One region of the Paenarthrobacter sp. E2MeOHC11 genome, then DNA from elsewhere that is predicted to be linked to it. Evidence: riboswitches for the same ligand, from Rfam matches in the RefSeq annotation. Region 1 holds a riboswitch; each other region holds the start of a gene.
What was found. Region 1 has a riboswitch for S-adenosylmethionine ahead of ACSSVG_RS18315 (aminotransferase class V-fold PLP-dependent enzyme). Riboswitches for the same ligand answer to the same signal wherever they lie in the genome.
Positions count from the first base shown of each region.

Region 2: it holds a riboswitch for S-adenosylmethionine, as region 1 does, so the genes downstream of both, ACSSVG_RS13100 (DUF1737 domain-containing protein) here and ACSSVG_RS18315 (aminotransferase class V-fold PLP-dependent enzyme) in region 1, are expected to answer to the same signal.
Region 3: it holds a riboswitch for S-adenosylmethionine, as region 1 does, so the genes downstream of both, metX (homoserine O-acetyltransferase MetX) here and ACSSVG_RS18315 (aminotransferase class V-fold PLP-dependent enzyme) in region 1, are expected to answer to the same signal.

Region 1 covers NZ_CP196673.1:3,936,377-3,942,991, reverse strand. The annotation lists gene rsgA (ribosome small subunit-dependent GTPase A) at 1-719, shown strand, start outside; gene hisN (histidinol-phosphatase) at 774-1,586, shown strand; SAM riboswitch class IV at 1,772-1,885, shown strand; gene ACSSVG_RS18315 (aminotransferase class V-fold PLP-dependent enzyme) at 1,918-3,327, shown strand; gene ACSSVG_RS18310 (class I SAM-dependent methyltransferase) at 3,442-4,266, shown strand; gene ACSSVG_RS18305 (metal-dependent transcriptional regulator) at 4,276-4,989, shown strand; gene ACSSVG_RS18300 (MFS transporter) at 5,008-6,456, opposite strand; gene ACSSVG_RS18295 (hypothetical protein) at 6,494-6,615, shown strand, end outside.
Region 2 covers NZ_CP196673.1:2,788,577-2,795,191, reverse strand. The annotation lists gene ACSSVG_RS13110 (NtaA/DmoA family FMN-dependent monooxygenase) at 1-1,063, opposite strand, end outside; gene ACSSVG_RS13105 (SulP family inorganic anion transporter) at 1,216-2,919, shown strand; SAM riboswitch class IV at 3,006-3,117, shown strand; gene ACSSVG_RS13100 (DUF1737 domain-containing protein) at 3,130-3,396, shown strand; gene ACSSVG_RS13095 (rhodanese-like domain-containing protein) at 3,393-3,803, shown strand; gene ACSSVG_RS13090 (O-succinylhomoserine sulfhydrylase) at 3,804-5,012, shown strand; gene ACSSVG_RS13085 (hypothetical protein) at 5,023-5,496, shown strand; gene ACSSVG_RS13080 (glutamate--cysteine ligase 2) at 5,483-6,615, opposite strand, start outside.
Region 3 covers NZ_CP196673.1:484,589-491,203, forward strand. The annotation lists gene ACSSVG_RS02250 (SGNH/GDSL hydrolase family protein) at 1-92, shown strand, start outside; gene ACSSVG_RS02255 (winged helix DNA-binding domain-containing protein) at 143-1,285, shown strand; gene ACSSVG_RS02260 (DUF2076 domain-containing protein) at 1,347-1,751, shown strand; gene metX (homoserine O-acetyltransferase MetX) at 1,774-2,895, opposite strand; SAM riboswitch class IV at 2,910-3,026, opposite strand; gene ACSSVG_RS02270 (bifunctional o-acetylhomoserine/o-acetylserine sulfhydrylase) at 3,190-4,506, opposite strand; gene ACSSVG_RS02275 (VOC family protein) at 4,733-5,371, shown strand; gene ACSSVG_RS02280 (CPBP family intramembrane glutamic endopeptidase) at 5,491-6,264, opposite strand; gene ACSSVG_RS02285 (histidine phosphatase family protein) at 6,327-6,615, shown strand, end outside.

The DNA of each region.
Region 1 (6,615 bases):
CTGCCGCCAACCCCGAACCGCGCACCGGGTTCATCGACCGCGCCTTGGTGGCAGCGTACGACGCCGGCATAGAGCCGCTGCTGCTCATCACCAAAGCGGACGTCAAGGATCCGGCGGAATTGCTCGCCAACTACCTCAGCCTGGACTTCCCCGTGATCATCAGCCGCACAGCGGACACTGAAGCCAGCGGTATTGACGCGCGTTCGGATGACGGATTATCAGCACGTTTGGACAGGGACGCCGTGGCCCAGCTGCGCTCCCACCTCGGCGGCAAGGTGACCGTCATGCTCGGCCACTCAGGCGTCGGCAAATCCACCATGGTCAATGCTTTGACAGGGGCGGAACGAGCCACGGGCGGCGTCAATGCCGTGACGGGCCGTGGACGGCATACCTCGTCGTCTGCCTTGGCCCTGAAACTTGCCGATGCCCCGTCCGGCAGCTGGATCATCGACACCCCCGGCATCCGCTCCTTTGGTCTTGCGCACGTGGATCCGGACCGGATCCTGCATTCGTTCCCTGACCTTGAGCCCGGCACGGAAGCCTGCGAGCGTGGCTGCAAGCATGACGCCACAGCCATCAATTGCGGGCTGGATCCCTGGGTGAACGAAGGCCATGCAGGGCCCTCCGGTGTGGCCCGGCTGGCTTCCTTGCGCCGCCTGCTGGGTGCGGACCCCCGGCTTGAAGCCAAAGAGGCCAAGGAACTGGGCACCGTCAACTGATCCTTACGGCGCCACGTCCCCACCGCAGCTAATGATTCAGGATAGTTTGGTGGCATGACCCATCCCGTTTCCACCTACAACGATGACCTGCGCCTTGCCCACGTCCTCGCTGATTCAGTCGACGCCCAGACCATGGACCGCTTCAAGGCACTGGACCTGCAGATCGAAACCAAGCCAGACCTCACACCAGTCACCGATGCCGACAAGGCCGCTGAGGAAGCAATCAGGGGTCAGCTGTCCCGCTCCCGGCCGAGGGACGCCGTCCTGGGCGAGGAGTTTGGCAGCAGCGGCCATGGCTCACGGCGTTGGATCATAGATCCCATTGACGGGACCAAGAACTTCGTCCGCGGCGTGCCGGTCTGGGCAACGTTGATCGCCCTCGTTGACGAGGGAGAACCTGTTGTCGGCGTCGTCAGCGCACCGGCATTGGGCAAGCGCTGGTGGGCGGCCAAGGACATGGGCGCCTACATGGGCCGCTCCCTCGCGTCCGCTACGCGCCTGAAGGTCTCGAACGTTTCCCGGTTGGCCGACGCTTCGATGTCGTATTCAAGCCTGTCCGGGTGGAAGCAGCGAGGAAACCTCGACGAGTTCATGGGGCTCACCGAAGACATCTGGCGAACCCGAGCCTACGGTGACTTCTGGTCCTACTGCCTGGTGGCCGAAGGCGCCGTGGACATCGCCTGCGAGCCGGAGTTGAACCTCTACGACATGGCAGCACTCGTCCCGATCGTTACCGAGGCCGGTGGCCGTTTTACTTCCTTGGAAGGCGAAGACGGCCCCTTCGGCGGCAACGCCCTGGCCACCAACTCGATCCTGCACTCCGAGGTCCTCAAACGGCTCAACCCGGGGCTGGACGACCTCCTCTGAGGCACAGTTGCGGGCGGTCGCGGTCGCGCGCGTTTTCCGAATTTTCGACGGCGGATTCCCCCTTTTGGGGGTGTCCGTCGTTTTTTCTTCGCCGGATGCCCTGATTCTGCCACCGACGTAACAAAGCGCTTAACAATGCGAATCAGCTTTGGAGCGGTCCCGGGCAGTGCCCTAACCTTTTTACAGGTCACGAGTGCCAGCGCTAAACCCCGGTTTGCTGGCCGGCAACCCTCCATTCGCGGTGGGGTGCCCCGGGTGACGACCCGGCCGGTCCGGAACGGATGCGGCAAGCGCGGATCCCCCTATGGGGGTCCCTCTTGAGTGAGGTCCCATGAGCACTGTCACGTTCGACTCAAACATCATTCCTTCTCTTGCCGAAGAAACCCCGGCGCAGGCTGCCGCCGCTTCAAGGCCGCTCTCCGCAGTCACGGGTGCAGAGTTACAGGCTCCGCTGATCCAGGGCGGGCACGTTCGGTACGCCAACCTCGATTACGGAGCATCGGCGCCTGCCCTGACCATCGTTTCTGCATACCTCAACGAAGTCCTGCCGTACTATGCGAGCGTTCACCGCGGTGCGGGTTATGCGTCCCAAATCAGCACGTCTGTCTACGAAAATTCGCGGAACATCGTCCGTGAATTCGTCGGAGGACGCCCCGACGACTCCGTGATCTTCACCCGTAACACCACCGACTCCTTGAATCTTCTCGCGGGATGCCTCCCGCAGGTTGACAGCCTACCGACGGGCGAAGTCCTGTATTTGGACATCGAACACCACGCCAACCTCCTTCCATGGCAGGGTGTCCCGCACCGCAGCGTCGTCGCAGCGTCTACCTTGACAGCAACATTGGACAGGCTCCGCACGGAGTTGGCCCAGGGCGGAGTAAGCCTGCTTGCCGTGACAGGTGCCTCGAACGTCACCGGCGAAATCCTTCCCATCGCGCAACTAGCTTCCCTGGCCCACGAATACGGCGCCCGTATCGTGGTGGACGCGGCCCAGCTCGCACCGCACCGCCGGATCAACATCACCGAGGCGGACGTCGACTACATCGTCTTCTCCGGACACAAGCTGTACGCACCGTTCGGCGCTGGTGTCGTGGTTGGTCGCCCGGATTGGCTCGACGCCGGAACGCCGCACCTGGCCGGCGGCGGGGCCGTCCGTGAAGCCCGCCTGGACTCCGTCAGCTGGGCAACCGGTCCCGCCCGCCACGAGGGTGGCTCGCCCAACGTCCTGGGTGCGGCAACCCTCGCCCGCGCCACGCAGGTCCTCGCCGGACTGGACCAAGAGGCGTGGCACGCCCATGAAGCAGCCATCCGCTCCTACCTGGTGGACGGCCTGGAGGCCATCGATGGCGTGACCGTCCACCGGATCTTCAGCGACTCCGAAGACACCATTGGCGTCGTCAATTTCTCCGTGGAAGGATTCGACGCCGGGTTGGTCGCCGCGTATCTGGCGGCGGAGCACGGCGTTGGTCTCCGGGACGGACGCTTCTGCGCCCACCCCCTGCTCAAGCGGCTCGGCCTGCCCTCAGGCTCCTTGCGTGCCAGCTTTGGCGTCGGCTCCCGGTTGGAGGACGCCACGAGGCTGCTGGCAGGCATCGATGAACTCAAGCGCAACGGGCTGGGTTGGGACTACGTGGTGGACGAGGGCCGCTGGGTACCTGCCAATGACCACCGAACCTACCCGGAATGGGCTCCCAACACACCCGGCACTGCCGGCGCTGCTCCCTGCACCGTGGACTAGAACCCCACCGTGGACCAGGGACGCGGCTAACCCCGAGATCCAAGCTCTCCCGCTGCTGCGGTAAATTCGTAGGGTATATTTTTGGCGACCCTGTGAAGGAGTCTTTGCGTGGCATTGCGTTCTCCGGCTCCATCAAACGGACAGCCCGGCATTCCCGGACCGGCTGGACCGCGCGGTCCGAAACTCCATGCCAAACGTCGGCAAGAACTCGGCCAGAGCTTTCAAGACGGCGGTGAGCACTATGATCGCGTGCGGCCCGGCTACCCCGCAGACTCCCTGACGTGGCTCCTTCCCGATAGAGCAGAGACAGCTGCGGACATTGGAGCAGGTACCGGAAAGTTCACTGCCCTCCTCCTCGAACGCGGACTTGAGGTGGCCGCCGTCGATCCTTCCACTGACATGTTGGAACAACTGCGGAAGAGCTATCCGCAGGTCAGCGCAGTGGAGGGTACGGCCGAGGCAACTGGGCTGGCGGACTCAGCATTCGACGTCGTCAGCGTTGCCCAGGCCTGGCACTGGTGCGACTCCCTCCCCGCCAGCACCGAAATCTCCCGGATCCTGCGCCCGCAGGGAATCCTGGGACTGATCTGGAACCAGTTGGATACGTCGGTTCCGTGGGTCCACAGGCTTTCGCGCATCATGCACGCCGGAGATGTCCACAAACCTGGCTTCCGGCCTGCCATCGGTCCGGAGTTCGCCGGGTTGCAGAGCCACCTCACGGCGTGGGCGGACCCCACCACGCCCGAAGAGATCATGGAGCTGACCAAGTCGCGCAGCTACTACCTCCGGGCCGACGAAGCAACGCGGGCGAAAGTCATGGGAAACCTCGAGTGGTATCTGTACCACCACCTTGCGCACGCGCCAGGGGGGACCGTCCAGTTGCCCTACGTGACGCAAACCTGGCGGGCGGTCAAGGTTCACCGCGCCCTGCCACGGTAGGCTTGGGTTGTGAAGACCAGTACGCCCTCCTCCTCGATCGAGGACTACGTCAAGGTCATCTACTCCTACACGGAGTGGCAAGACAAGCCGATTACGTCCTCCCAGCTTGCCCAGCGCCTGGGTGTGGCCAACTCGTCAGTGTCTGAGATGGTCCGCAAGCTAAAGGACCAAGGCTTGGTGGACCACCAGCCCTACAGCGCCATCAGGTTGACTCCCGAAGGCATGCGCCTTGCCCTCTCCATGGTCCGACGACACCGCCTTATTGAGAGTTACTTGGTGGAAGAACTCGGGTACAGCTGGGACGAGGTCCACGATGAAGCCGAGATGCTGGAGCACGCGGTGTCAGACACCTTCATCGAGCGGATGTCTGCCAAACTTGGCCATCCCACCAGGGACCCGCACGGGGACCCCATTCCTTCGGCAGATGGCTCCGTTGAATTGCCGCACGCCTACCGCATGATCGAACTGGACCAGGGCCACTCCGGCCGTATCACCCGGATCAGCGATGAAAACCCCGATCTCCTCAGGTACCTGGCAGCCGAAGAAATTTCCTTGGACGCTCCGGTTGAAGTCGTCGGACGCAAACCGTTCGGTGGTGCACTCGTAGTCAGGATCGGAACCGGAGCCCAAGGCCGCGAGTTCGATCTCGCCGATGAAGTAGCGTCTGCCCTTTGGGTTCAGAGCGCTGAAGTCCATGAAGGTTGCGTCCTGCCCGCCCTGTGACCGAAGCCCCGCATGAGGTCAGTTGGGTAGCCCGACCGCCCCGCCGTCGTCGGACGCTGCATCCGGTTCGCTGCCAGCGGCCGGCGCCGCCTCCTTTGGAGGGTTCCGGATTCCGACGGCGGATGCCACTGCCCCCAGCACGAACAGTCCCGCCGTTACCACCAGTGCGTTGAAAAGCCCTTGCCGGGTAAAGACCGGGCCCACGATCAGCCCTGCAAAGGCAATGGTGATCAACCCGGCGATGCGCGCCACTGCGTTGTTCACCGCAGACCCGATCCCGGCTTCGTCGGTTGGGACAGCACCAAGAATGGCGGCCGTGAGAGGCGCCACGAGAGTGGCCAAACCCAAGCCGAAGACGATCTGTCCCGGGAGCACCTGGGTCCAATAGTTCAGTGGCTCCTGAACTGAGAGTGACAGCAGGAAGCCCACCGCGCACAGCAGCGGACCCACGGTCATGAACCAGCGGGGGCCGTATTTTCCGGCCAGGCCGCCAAAATACGATGCACTGAGCATGAGGATGACGGTACCCGGGAGCAGGGCGATGCCCGCCATCGTGGCTGCCATGCCGCCAACTTGCTGCAGATAGATTCCCAGTACGAAGAATCCGAGGGAAATTCCACCGTAAATGGCAAGGGTGGCAAGGTTCCCCCAAGCAAAATTGCGGATGGCGAAAAGCCTGAGGGGCAGCATGGGCTCCGCCGTCCGGGCCTCATGGACCAGGAAGAGCGCCATGGCCACAATGCCCACCGCCAGGGGCACCCACACCTGGATGCTTCCCCAGCCCATGCGGCCTTGCTCGATGAAGGCATATACGGGGCCGCCGAGGCCCACCATGGCCAGAAATGCCCCGAGGTAGTCAATGCGCTTGCTCTTGTCCCTCGCTGCGTCGGACGCCCGGAGGCCGGCCAGCATCGGCCAGATGGCGACAGCCGGAACGACGTTGATGAAGAAGATGACACGCCAGGAGAGAAGGTCCACGGCCATCCCGCCGATCAGGGGCCCGACGATGGCTGCAGCACTGGTCCAACCGGACCACTGGCCGATGGCCTTGGATTGCGCAGGTCCGGAGAAGGACGTGATGATCATGGCGAGCGAACTCGGAACCAACAAGGCACCGGCAATTCCCTGAAGCGCCCTCGACACCACCAGAACTTCGCCGGTCCAGGCCAGCCCGCACAACACCGATGTCGCTGCGAAGCCCGCGAGGCCCCATTCGAGGATCCGTGCCCTGCCGAAATGGTCGGACAGCGAACCGGCCACCAGTATCAGTGCACCCAACGTCAGCAGATACGCATCCACCACCCACTGCTGGATGACCAAGCCTCCACCCAGCTCGCGCCCTATGGCGGGGAGTGCGAGATTCACCACAAATCCATCAAGTATGGCGATGAACGAAGCCACAATTGCCACCACCAGCACGCGCCTTTGGAGCGGAGTACTGGGTAGCAGGGCCGCTGCGTCAGTCATGAGCACAGCCTACGCCCGGGAAGTCCCGTATCGTTGAATGGTGATTAGCAGACGTGATGCCGCATTGGCCCTTGATATTTCGATGGAAATGGCCCAACGCCACGGTATTCCGTCCCGGCTTTCAGAGGCCGAACTCCGCGAAATGCAGGACAACCCCCC
Region 2 (6,615 bases), 1.1 Mb from region 1:
GCGCCGCTTTGGCGAAGTGTTCCAGTGTCCCTTGGTTGCTGTTGGTGCTCAGTTCCGGAAGGGGTGCGTCGAGGTCGAACTGTTTGAAGTCGATCACGGACAGGTAGGAGATGGAGTTGAGCTGGCTGTCGATGTCGCGCTGGGTAAGCTCACGACGCCGGGCCCGCAATTCCCCGGCCTCGGCCGCAGAACCAACCACGGTGGGCTTCAGGACGAAAAGCACCTTGACGTCGTCGGGGTTCCTGCCGGCTTTGGCAGCCTCCGCACGGATCGAGTCACGGTAGGACTTCATCCCGTCAACGCCACGGGCCAGGGCAATGGCCACATCAGCGTGTCCGCCCGCGAACGCCTTGCCCCGGGGAGAGGCACCGGCCTGCACCAGCACGGGTTCCTCCGGCAGCGGCGCCGTGTTCAGCGGACCGCGGACTTTGAAGAAGTCGCCCTGGTGGTTGATCGGGTGAACTTTGCTGTGGTCCGCGAATACTCCGGCGTCCACATCCTCAAGAACAGCGCCAGGCTCCCAGCTCCGCCAAAGCCGCCTGACGACGTCGACGAACTCCTCCGCCTTTTCGTAGCGAAGATCGTGCTCGATCTGCTGGTCCAGCCCGTAATTCTGCGCGGCGAGGTCACTGCCGGAGGTAACGACGTTCCACCCCAGCTGCCCCTCGGAAAAATGCTGCAACGTCGCGAGGAGACGGGCGGCTGTGAAGGGCGGGTAGAAGGAAGCGCTGACCGTCGGCACGATGCCCAGGTGTTCGGTGGCGGCGAGAAGGTACGGGACCAATGCCAGCGGATCATGTTTGGGCGCGAAGGACGCGTGGGCCAAGGACACCTCGGCCGAACCGCCATACGTATCAGGAACCGTGAGCGAGTCCTCGATGATGAACAGGTCCAGGCCGGATCGTTCAAACGCCCGGACTGCCTCCTGGTACAGGGCGGGTTTTTTCCAGTCGTAGCCCAGGCCGTAGCCGGGCGTACCCCAGCCCTGGACACCGAATCCGTGGCCCACAAACCATCCAAAGTGCAGCATGGGCTTGAGTGTAGAACTGCTCTGTCCGTTCACCACGACCTGATTTCATGCGAAGTTACAGGGGGTCGTACTGGGTCAATTATGCTCCCGGGACGTCACAATTGGACGTGCCCCGGACCGTCCCGGTTTCCACATACAGCGGTCGCCTTGTTCCGCAGACAGGAGGCGTCGGGAATGATCGCTGTATGAGTGCATCAACCGCCCGCCCTTCGGCCAAAGACAGGCTGTCCAGCGTCTGGGCCCTCAAGGGCTACAAGCGTGAATGGCTGCGGCATGACATCATCGCCGGCGCCGCGCTGTTTGCCCTGCTGGTGCCCGCCGGGATGGCTTATGCGCAGGCAGCCGGGCTTCCACCTGTCACCGGACTCTACGCGACCGTTGTGCCGTTGCTCGCCTACGCCGTCGTAGGGCCTTCCCGCATCCTTGTCCTGGGACCCGACTCGGCCCTGGCCCCGCTGATCGCCGCGGCGATTGTGCCGCTGGCGGCGGGAAGCAGCGGCAAGTCGGTGGCATTGGCAGGACTCTTGGCCGTCCTGGTGGGTGCCTTCATGCTCGCGGGCTCAGCCTTGAAGCTCGGGGCAGTCACGGGCCTGCTGTCCAAGCCGATCCGGCTTGGGTACCTCAACGGGATCGCCCTTTTGGTAGCGCTCTCGCAGCTGCCGGCGTTCCTGGGGATAGAGGCCGACGGCGACATCTGGCACAAGCTCGCGAAGGTCACCACTGGGGTGCTGGGCGGCGAGGTCAACATCACCGCGCTGCTGTTGGGCGTGGCCTCGCTGGCATTGATCTGGGTCCCAAGGGTCCTGAAATGGAAGGTTCCGGGCGTCCTGCTGGCGGTGGTTGGCTCCTGCGTTGCGACGGCGGTCTGGGGCCTCAACGACGACGTCAAGGTCACCGGGGAATTGCCCCAGGGCCTGCCGATGCCCGCGCTTGGCGGCATTGGCTGGGCAGACGCGTTAACGTTGCTGCCCGCCGCCGCCGGCATTGCGCTCATGGTCTTCGCGGATACGGGAGTGCTGTCCCAAACCCTGGCCGCGAAGGAAGGCAAGCGGGTGTCCGGCAACCGGGAGATGGCAGCGCTCGGGGCGGCCAATGCTGCCACCGGCTTGCTGGGGGGATTCCCGATCTCCGGCAGCGCCTCCCGAACCCCTGTCGCCGTGGACGCTGGTGCCAAGTCCCAGATGACCGGCGTTGTGGGAGCGGTGCTGGTGCTGGCCTTCATGCTGTTGGCTCCGGGCGTGACCGCGTATCTGCCTTCGGCAACTCTGGCCGCCGTCGTGATTGCCGCGGCGATTGCCTTGGCCGATCCAACAGGCGTCCGGCGGCTCCTGAGCCTGAGCCGGAGTGAATCCGTAGTAATGCTCGCCGCGTTCCTGGGAGTTCTCACAGTGGGCGTTCTCCAGGGCATCGTCGTAGCCGTAGCCTTGGCGCTCCTGGATTTCGTACGCAGGGCGTGGGACCCGTATCGAACAGAGCTCGGCTCCGAGGAAGGCCTGCCCGGCTACCACGACCTCGAGAGGCACCCTGGTGCCGAACGCATCCCCGGCCTCCTGATTTTGCGCTTCGATGCGCCCCTGTTCTTCGGGAACGGACAGGTCCTGGCAACCTTCGTTCGCGAGCAACTGGACGAATCCCCTGACGAGGGCGAACATCCCATTACCCACGTCGTCCTCGCCGCTGAGCCCATCACCGGGATCGACACCACAGCCCTGGACGATCTGGTCACGCTGGACGAATGGCTCGCAAGCAAAGGCGTGGACTTGGTGTTCGCCGAGCTCAAAGGACCGGTGAAGGACAAGTTGATCCGCTTGGGCACAGCGGCCCGTTTCACACCCGCCCATTTCTTCCCCACTGTCGGGGCCGCGGTGCGCGCGCTCAGGCGCGAATAGCTCCAGCCTCTCCGATTACGCAACATGACGAGGGTGCAGGTACGTGCAAGTGCAGCCCGACGCCCGCGGATGTTACGTTTTTCTTGAGTAATGAGTACCAGCGCAAAGCCCTGACTTGCTGGTCGGCAACCCTCTCTCCGGCGGGGTGCCTCAGGTGACTACTCGGCGTATCGACAACTCGAACTGCAAGCGTGACTGAGGAGCACAGCAATGCCTGAACCCACTGAAGAAAAACTCTCTTACCGCCTGATTACAGGCCCGGATACCCGTGATTTCTGTGAGCGTATCCACAACTCGCTGGCAGAAGGCTACGTACTCCACGGCAGCCCGGCCGCCACGTTCAATGGCACCGACGTCATCGTTGCCCAGGCCGTCGTCCTTCCGGCCGCGATTGCCACTGCGGATGCCGCCGTCGCCAACGCCGTTGACCAGTTGGAGAACTACGACGACGAAGAAGCATTCGAGGGCCACGCATGAGCTACGCAGGTGACCTGACCCCGCAGGACGCGTGGGCCAAGCTTGAAGAAGGCGCCATCCTGGTGGATGTACGCACCGAGGGCGAGTGGGCCCACATCGGTATCCCGGACACCAAGGCAACCGAGAACGATCCCCTGTTCATCCAGTGGAACCTCGCTGGCGGCATCCCCAATTCCCGTTTCATCGAGGACCTGCAGCAGCAGGCGCCCGAGGACGACACCGTGGAGCTCGTCTTCATTTGCCGCTCGGGCCAGCGCTCAATCTCCGCCGCCATCGCTGCAACGCAGGCCGGTTTCACTGCCTACAACGTCCTTGAGGGCTTCGAAGGCGAACCGGACCGCTACGGGGAGCGCACGGTCAATGGTTGGAAGAACCGTGGCCTGCCGACGAATCTGGGGACCGAGTAAGTGACGTTCAATCCCGACGCCGCCGGCTGGAGCCCTGACACCCAGGCCGTCCGCGGCGGCCTTGACCGCACAAATTTCCAGGAAACGGCCGAACCCGTGTTCCTGAACTCCGGCTTCGTTTACGAATCCGCCGCAGCTGCCGAACGGGCCTTCACCGGTGAGGACGAACGTTTCGTCTACTCCCGCTATGGCAACCCTTCCGTGGCCACGTTCCAGGAGCGCTTGCGCCTGCTCGAAGGAACCGAGGCATGCTTCGCCACCGCGTCCGGTATGTCCGCAGTCTTCACCGCCTTGGGTGCGCTGTTGGCTGCCGGTGACCGCGTTGTTGCTGCCCGCTCCTTGTTCGGATCCTGCTTCGTGATCCTGAACGAGATCCTCCCGCGGTGGGGCGTCGAGACCGTTTTTGTGGACGGCCCGGACCTGGACCAGTGGCGTGAGGCCCTCTCGGAACCGACCACCGCGGTCTTCTTCGAATCGCCGTCCAACCCCATGCAGGAGATCGTCGACATCGCTGCCGTCAGCGAACTGGCGCATGCCGCAGGGGCGACGGTCGTCGTCGACAATGTCTTTGCCACTCCCCTGCTGCAGCGCTGCGGTGAGCTGGGCGCGGACGTGATCGTCTATTCCGGCACCAAGCACATCGATGGCCAGGGACGTGTGCTCGGCGGCGCGATCCTGGGCACCAAGGAATTCATCGATGGCCCGGTCAAGCAGCTCATGCGACACACCGGTCCTTCGCTTTCCGCCTTCAACGCCTGGGTCCTCACCAAAGGCCTGGAGACCATCGGGCTGCGCGTAAACCACAGCTCGGCGTCCGCTTTGAAGATCGCGGAGTGGCTTGAGCAGCAGCCCGCCATCAGCTGGGTCAAGTACCCCCTGTTGAAGTCACACCCGCAATACGAGCTGGCCGCGAAGCAGATGAAGGCCGGCGGTACGGTGCTGACGTTCGAGCTGCTCCCTTCCGCGGGACGTTCTGCCAAGGATTCCGCGTTCGCGCTGCTCGATGGCCTCCGCGTCATCGACATCTCCAACAACCTTGGCGACTCCAAGTCCCTCATCACCCACCCCGCCACCACCACCCACCGGGCCATGGGTCCGGAGGGCCGCGCGGCCATTGGACTCAGCGACGGCGTCGTCCGTTTGTCTGTGGGCCTGGAGGACGTGGACGACCTCATCCTGGATCTGGAGAAGGCCCTCAAACAGGTCTAGCCTTGCTGCCATGAGCGGGAACCATCCCTATCGCCGTGCCGGAGCGGTCATCGTTGCCGGCACGGTGGTGTGGTTCGTTGGAATCTCGCCGGTCTCCCGCGTCTACATCACCCCGGACGACGCCGAACGCCTGCGCATGCTGACAGCCAGCCAGCGCAGCTGGATTGCGGGGCAGCACCTGACCGCTGTGGGAACCGTCGCAGTCCCGGAGGGACTCGCCTACCGCCGGGGATCCAACACGCCGTTCCTCACGTACTCCGCGCTGCACGTTGTGGCGTTGGCAGCTCTCGGCGGGAGCCTTCTCTCCCTGCCCGTCCAACGGTGGATCGGTGTCACGGCCGCGGCCAGCGCACCTGTCTATGGCGCCATCCTGGTAGCTAAGAAGGACATCCCGCCGCTCTTCTTCTACTTGGTGGAGGGACTGACCGGTGCCTACCTGATGACATGGGAGGAATCCGAAGCCGACAAGCCTAGGGCCGCCTGACCCGGGTCAGCATGGGCGCCGGCTCCCTACGCGCGTCAGCGGCGCAGCCGCGCACCGTCAGCTTCGCAGCATGCCCGACGACGGCGGCCAAGGCTTGGTTGGTGGGCGGACTGCCCGGCTGGCTTTGCCGGTCCCGCTGCCTTTTGTTGTAACGCACCGCGGCTTCGCGTTGCTCATGGGCCCCGTTGCCTCGTTCAAGCAAGGCCGAGATCCCCGCTTTGACCAGCTCCAATTCGCTGTGGTCATCCAGGACCGGGCTCACGTAGTCCACCAGCGCCCACACAACCTCCGACGCCGGCCGGGGACGGAAATCACCGAAGTCCAGGAGATCTCCGCGCAGCCCTGAATTACTGGCTTGCCAGCTCGCCATCCGCAGGAGTGCCGTGGGCACCGCTGTGGGCTCAACTCCGTCGAGCATTTCCAAAGAAGCCGTCTCCACCAAAGCCCGCACCAGCACGGCAATCAATGCCGCGTCTTCGGCGCGGAGGCAGACATCGGCCACGCGGACCTCCACGGTGGGGTGGTTCGTGGAAATGCGGGCGTCAAAGTAGATCATGCCCTCATCCAGGATGACGCCTGTTTCCAGGAGTCGTTTCACGATGCGTCGATAGGCGGTGAGCGAACCGAAAATGGCCGACGGTCCGGAAGTGGGCCACCGGTTCCATGCCTGCGTGCGGTAGCTGTCGAAACCTGTAGGAAGTCCGCGCCAGTACGGCGAGTTGGCGGTGAGGGCCGTGAGCACAGCAAGTTTGTCGCGGATGTGGTCCAGCACCACCACGCCTTCCTCGGGTGACTCCACTGACGTGTGGACATGGAATCCGCACGTCAGTTGTTCCGTGGCAATGATCCCGAAGCGATCCAGCATCGCGGCATAGCGGGGATGAGGAGTGGTGTGCGTGTTCGAGGCCAAGGGAGACGTGGCGATCGCGGCCACCCGGGCTCCGTGCTGGCGGGCGGTCTCGTTGGCCATTGCCCTGCCTCGGTGGATCTGCTGCAGGAGCTCGGTGTAGCTGTGGCAGGGACGGGTCTGGGTTTCGATTTGCTCCAGCTTGAGTTCGTGGCTGAGGCCCGTGGCGGTTGTGGGCTCTTCGTGGCCTGCCAGCAGCGCATCCGCGAGGG
Region 3 (6,615 bases), 1.6 Mb from region 1:
GACACCAATCTTCAGGCGACGGCATCAGTCCAAAGCGTCCGACGCCGGGACCCGTCTTCGGTTCCAGCGGCACCCTCTTGCCGCGCCGTTAGGGTGACGGCAATGCTTGTCGAGGACCGCAGTGACGGCTGACGAGACCCGCATGGCGGAGAATGTTCGGCGGCTGCGCCTGCGAAGGCAACAGTTACGGGCTCCGCTTGCCCGGAATGCCGGAGAGGTGGTCCGCAACCTCTTGGCCGTCCAGTCGCAGGAGTTCCCCTACGCGCGATGGTCGCTGGCACAAAGGACGGCCGGCAGCACCTCCACCGAGGTGGAGCAGGCTGTAGCAGACGGAACGATCCTGCGGACGCATATCCTCCGGCCCACCTGGCATTTTGTGCACCGGGACGATCTCGGCTGGTTGATGGGGCTCTCGGCGGATCGGCTTCATCAGGGAAACAAGGGCATGTACCGCCAGACGGGTGTGGATGAGGAATCAGCGGCATTGAGTGGCCGTATCCTCGGTGAGGCCGTGGCGGACGGCGCCCATAAGACCCGCGAAGAGTTGGCCCAAGTACTGGGGCAAGCCGGCTTCCCCAGCAAGGGACTGGGATTTATCTACCATCTGATGCACGCGGAAATCAGCTGCACCCTGGTGAGCGGCACCCCCGTCCGCTCCGCCGGTGGCGCCCTGAAACAGACGTATGCACTGTTCCAGGAACGAGTGCCGGGTTTCGTTGGTACGTCCTCACTGACCGGGGACGCCCGCGAGCGCGCCTTGGGGCAACTGGCACTGAGGTACTTCAGCAGCCGCGGGCCGGCCACCATCAAAGACTGTTCCGTGTGGTCCGGTCTGACCATGAAAGATGTGAAGCTGGGCCTGCACGTGGCTGACGACCTGTCTCCCGGCAGCCTCGCGTCGGTGTCCTTTGACGGTCTCGGTTTTTACCTGGCCGCAGAGGAGGCGGAGGCCCTCTTGAGCGGTAGCGATTCTTCGCCTGCCGGGGATTCCGGGCTCCCCCGCGTCGACCTCATTCAGTGTTACGACGAATACGTCATGGGCTACTCGCAGTCCCGGCATTACCTGGGCGGGACTGCTCCATATTTCCCCGAGGACAACGGACCCCTGCACGTGGTCTTGCTGGACGGCAGACTGGCCGGTTGGTGGCGTCATGGCTTTTCCGGCGGGGCTTGTGAGTTGGACGTGCGCATGAACCGGCCGGCAACGCCGGAGCAGCAGGCCGCACTTGAGGCCGAGGCGGAGCGCTACGGCCGGTTCCTGGGAATGGAGACCAAGCTGGTGTGACGTCGCCGAGTCGATTTCAGCAGCAGGGCTAAGCTGGGAGAAGACCTAGGAGGCCTGCACTGTGAACAATCTGATCTTCTGGATCATCGTCTGCTCGTGGCTGATCCCACTCGGGATCCGTATGTACAACCGCTCCCGGGCGCGTCGGATCCAGCATGGCGACTTCCGCGGCCCCGGGTACCCGCAGCAGAACCTGCCGGGTCCGGGCTATCCCCCACAGAACTTCCCGCAACAGAATTACCCCGGCTACCCATCCGAGCCGGTCGTCGTCCGCCCCGCGGATGCGCCACCGCAGGCCGGGCCGCCGTCGAGCCCTTCATCCCCTGCGCCGTTCCCGGCATCCAGCGGTTCCGAGCCGCAGGGCTACCGGGCACGGAAGCTGTCAGAACTGGACGCGAAGTTCAGCAACGGCGAGATCGCCATGGAGGACTACATGAAGCAGCGCGCCGACATCATGAACGGCTAAGCCGTTTGATACGTCCGGAGGCTTAGGCGAAGAACGCCTGGCGAAGTTGGCTTGAAAGCTGCCCGATTTCGGTGAGGAACCCGTCGTGGCCAATGGGTGCCTCAATGACCTGTACCGGCACGTCGCCCGGGAGCGCAGCAGCCAATTCACGCGATTGCGCCGGGAAGTAGAGCCTGTCGCTGTCCACTGCCGCTACGAAAAACTCAGCTGTGGTCCGCGACAACGACGCTTCCAGCGAGCCGCGGCCACGCGTGACGTCATGGGACATGAGGGCCTCGGTGATGGCGATATAGCTGTTGGCATCAAAACGGCGCACCAGCTTTGTCCCTTGGTGGTCCAAATAGCTTTCCACCTGGTAGCGGCCACGCTCCCCCAACACCGCGGCAGCAAGCGGTGTCTCCTGGTGCTGGGCTTGCCGGCCAAAGCGGAAATCCAGCTCCAGTGCTGAGCGGTAGGTGATGTGGGCGATGCGCCGGGCCAGCGCGAGACCGTGCTCGGGCGCAGAGCCGCCGTAGTAGTCGCCGTTGTTGAAGTTCGGGTCCTGCCTGATCGCCAAAGTCTGGGCTTGCGCGAAGGCAATCTGCTCGGCCGTGCTGTAGGCGCCCACCGAGATGACGGCGCAGCGTTTGACGCGGTCCGGGAATGTCACGGCCCACTCGAGTGCCCGGGCGCCGCCCATCGAACCGCCCAACACAGCATGCCAGGCATCGATACCCAGGGCATCAGCCAGTCGCGCTTCGGCCTCCGTGCTGTCGCGCAGGGTGATCAAGGGGAAACGTGAGCCCCAGGGCTTGCCGTCCGGCGCTTCCGACGATGGTCCGGTACTCCCATAGCAGCCACCCACGATGTTGATGGAGATGACGAAGAACTTGTCGGTGTCGATGGTGGCACCAGGCCCCACCAGCTGCTCCCACCAGCCTTCTTCGTCAGTGGCTCCACGGGCGACATGCGTGCTGCCCGTGAGCGCATGCTCGATGAGCACGGCGTTGGACGCGTCCGCGTTCAGCCGGCCCCAGGTTTCATACGCCAGGACAACGTCCGGAAGGAGTCCGCCGGCTTCAAGTTCCAGCGGTCCGATCCCGGCATACTTGACGGTTCCGTCTTCTTCTCCGGATTTTGGAAGGGCTGTAGCAGTAATGGTCATTCCTTTGACACCTATCCTCGCGCTTGCCCGTCGCCTTGCGTGCGAACAGGCCAGGTCTTCACCCGGGGCACCCCACCGCGGAGGAGGGTTGCCGGCCAGCAAGCCGGGGCTGTGTGCTGGCACTCATGACCTAATACGAAGAGTCTAGGAAATGCAGGGCGGTTCTGGCGAAGAATGTGACAACAGTGTGACGGTTTGGGCCAGCTTCATTCACGAAGAAGCACCCGGAAGTGCCGCCCGGCGAATAATCGTCGGCGCGGGCGGCGTTCCCGGCGGAGGTGATGAGCCCGGGCGTCAGGCGCCCTTGGCAGCCCTGAATCCGGCTTCGAGGTCGGCGATGATGTCATCGACGTGCTCAATGCCTACGGACAAGCGGACCAGGCCGGGATTGACGCCGGCAGCGACCTGCTGTTCCACCGTCAGCTGGCTGTGAGTGGTGGACGCCGGGTGGATGACCAGGGAACGGACGTCGCCAATGTTGGCGACATGGGAGTGCAGTTCCAATCCGTCCACGAAGCGCTTGCCGGCGTCCACGCCGCCCTTGATGTTGAAGGCAACAATTGCGCCGGTGCCCTTGGGGCCATACTTTCGGCCGCGGTCGTACCACGGGCTGGACGGCAGGCCCGCATAGGCCACCGATTCGACGTCGTCGTGGCTTTCAAGCCACTGGGCAACCTTGGTGGCGTTCGCTACGTGGCGTTCCACGCGCAGGCTCAACGTCTCCAGGCCCTGGGCAATGAGGAAGGCATTGAACGGGGACACAGCCGAGCCAAGGTCGCGAAGCAACTGGACGCGGGCCTTCAGGATGTAGGAAAGGTTGGCACCCAGCGCGCCGTCCTTGCCCAAGTCCCGGGCGTAGACGAGTCCGTTGTAGCTCGGGTCCGGCGTGTTGAAGCCAGGGAAACGCTCCGGGTCCTTGCCGAAGTCGAAGTTGCCGGAGTCCACGATCACTCCGGCGATTGCGGAGCCATGGCCACCCAGGTACTTTGTTGCGGAATGGACCACGATGTCCGCGCCCCACTCGATGGGTCGGATGAGGTACGGCGTGGACAGGGTGTTATCGACGATCAGGGGCACACCGGCCTCATGTGCCGTACGGGCGATGCCTTCGATATCCAGCACATCCTGGCGGGGATTGGAAACCACTTCGCCGAAGAACAGCTTGGTGTTCGGCTGGACAGCGTCACGCCATTGGTCCAGGTTGTCAGGATCCCCGACGAACGTGACCGAGATACCAAACTTCTTCAGCGTGTGCGCCAGCAGGTTGTAGGTACCGCCATACAGGCTGGGGCTCGCTACGATGTGGTCCCCCGCCTCGGCGATGTTCAGGATGGCGAATGTCTCGGCAGCCTGGCCGGAGCTGAGCAAGAGTGCGCCCAGTCCGCCTTCAAGGCTCGCAACCCGCTGCTCCACAGCATCCTGCGTCGGGTTGCCGATCCGGGTATAGATGGGTGCGAGTTCGGCCAGGGCAAAGCGGTTGGCGGCACTTTCGGCGCTGGGGAACACGAAGGAAGTGGTCTGGTAGATCGGCAGCGACCGCGCGCCTGTGGCGGAGTCGGGCTCCTGGCCTGCGTGGATCTGGCGGGTTTCGAAAGACCATCCTTGGGACATGGAGTTCTCCTCTTCATAACGCATGGGTTTGGCGGGAATGTGGTGCGATGTGAGCTGGGGCCAGTCTAGGAACTGTCCGGAGGCTAGGACAGCTTTGTGACGCCGGTGGAATCTTTCGGTCTTTTCGCGTCCCTCCATGACGCCCACCGTCACGGTTTATACACATCCCACCTTAGTTAGGCTTGACTTAGCTGAGACCCCGATCACAAAGTGCCAAGATGAAGCCATGCGCATGGATCACGTCTCTTACGCCTGTGAACGAGATGGCCTTTTGGCCACTACCGAACGAATTTCCGCGGCATTGGGAGTGGACGCTGTCCGGGGCGGAGTGCACCCGCGCTTCGGTACCCGGAACATGATCATTCCCCTTGCGGATAACAAGTACCTTGAAGTGGTGGAGGTCCTGGACCACCCTGCTTCAGACAAAGCACCATTTGGCCAAGCAGTTCGTGCACGCTCAGCTGCCGGAGGAGGGTGGATGGGCTGGTGCGTCGCTGTTGAGGACCTCGCCCCGTTCGAAGACCGGCTTGGCCGCTCCGCTGTTCCGGGCAACCGCAAGTTCCCGGACGGCCGCGAACTGGTGTGGCAGCAAATCGGAATCCTCGGCTTGATCGCCGATCCCCAGGTCCCGTACCTGCTCAAGTGGGAGGGCGACCCGGCACTGCACCCGTCCAGGATTTACGAGAGCGACGTCAAGATGTCCAGCCTCACCATTGCAGGCTCGGCCGAACGCGTCACCGAGTGGTTGGGCGAGCCGGTGGAAAAGCCGCTTGAGGACGTTGCGGTCCAGTGGATGGCCCCGCACGGGACCCCCGGCATCCTGGCCGTCACCTTCGAAACCGCCTCCGGGGCCGTCACCATCTGACAGCCCCCTCCATCCGGGCCAGTCCCGGGACCGGTCAACCATGTCCGGTAAAACTTCGGCCGCCATCAGCGGGTGCCAAGGACGTCACCCACCGATGGCGGCCGGATAATTTTAAGGCCCTATCCCAAGCCAACCGCCTTACCGAACAGGCTGAAGCCAACAAACGCCACGATATCGAGCAAGGCGTGGGCAATCACCAACGGCATCACCCGCTTGGTTTTGGTGTAGATCCACGCGAACACCAGCCCCATGACCACATTGCCGATGAACGGCCCGAAGCCCTGGTACAGGTGGTAGCTGCCCCGCAGGACGGCACTGACAACGATGGCTACCGGCATGCTCCAGCCGAACTTGCCGAAGCGGTCCATGAGGTAACCCACCACGATCACTTCTTCGACGATTGCGTGCCGGATGGCCGAGAGGACCAGCACCGGCACGGTCCACCAGTAGGCGTCCAGCCCGCTGGGCACGATGGCCGTGGTGATTCCGAGGGCCCGCCCGGCCGCGTAAAGACCCAGCGATGGAATACCGATAGCCGCCGCCAGTCCCAAACCCTGAATCAGGTCTTTCCCGGGGCGGGCAAAATTGAAGCCAAGCCGGGCGAAGGCCGAACCGCTCTCACCATCCCGGTTCGCCTGGATATGCATGGACAGGAAATAGAACACCAGGGCCACCGGCACCAGGGCGAAGATGATGTCCAGCAGTTGGTACGTAAGGTCGAAGTACTCCCGGGTGCTTTGGGACCTGTTCAGGGTTGAGGTGGCGTCGGCCAACGGTGCCCGCGTCATCTTGTCCAGCAATTGCACCACGGAGTAGACGGCCGACTGGCCCAGGGAAAGGCCCAGCACAATAAGTACTTCGGCGCGCAGCCGGCGGCGGGAAGCAAGGAACATGTACCCATCTTGCCCGCAGTTCCTGCCACTTTGCCGGGAACCACGCACCTATGCTTGGTGGGATGGGCGCCCCAGCGAGAATCTTCATGATCCGGCACGGACAGTCGGCCGCGAATGCCGACACGACCATCTACAACCGTGTGCCGGATTATCGGATCCCCCTGACTGAGATGGGGGTGGAGCAGGCCCGGATTGCCGGCGAAGCACTTCGCCGGAAACTCGATGGCGAGCAGGTCTGCGTCTACGTATCGCCGTATTTGCGGGCCTACCAAACCCTGGAAGCGATGAAACTTGGACCTCTGATCGAGCGCGTGATCGAGGAGCCCCGGCTGCGGGAACAGGACTGGGCCA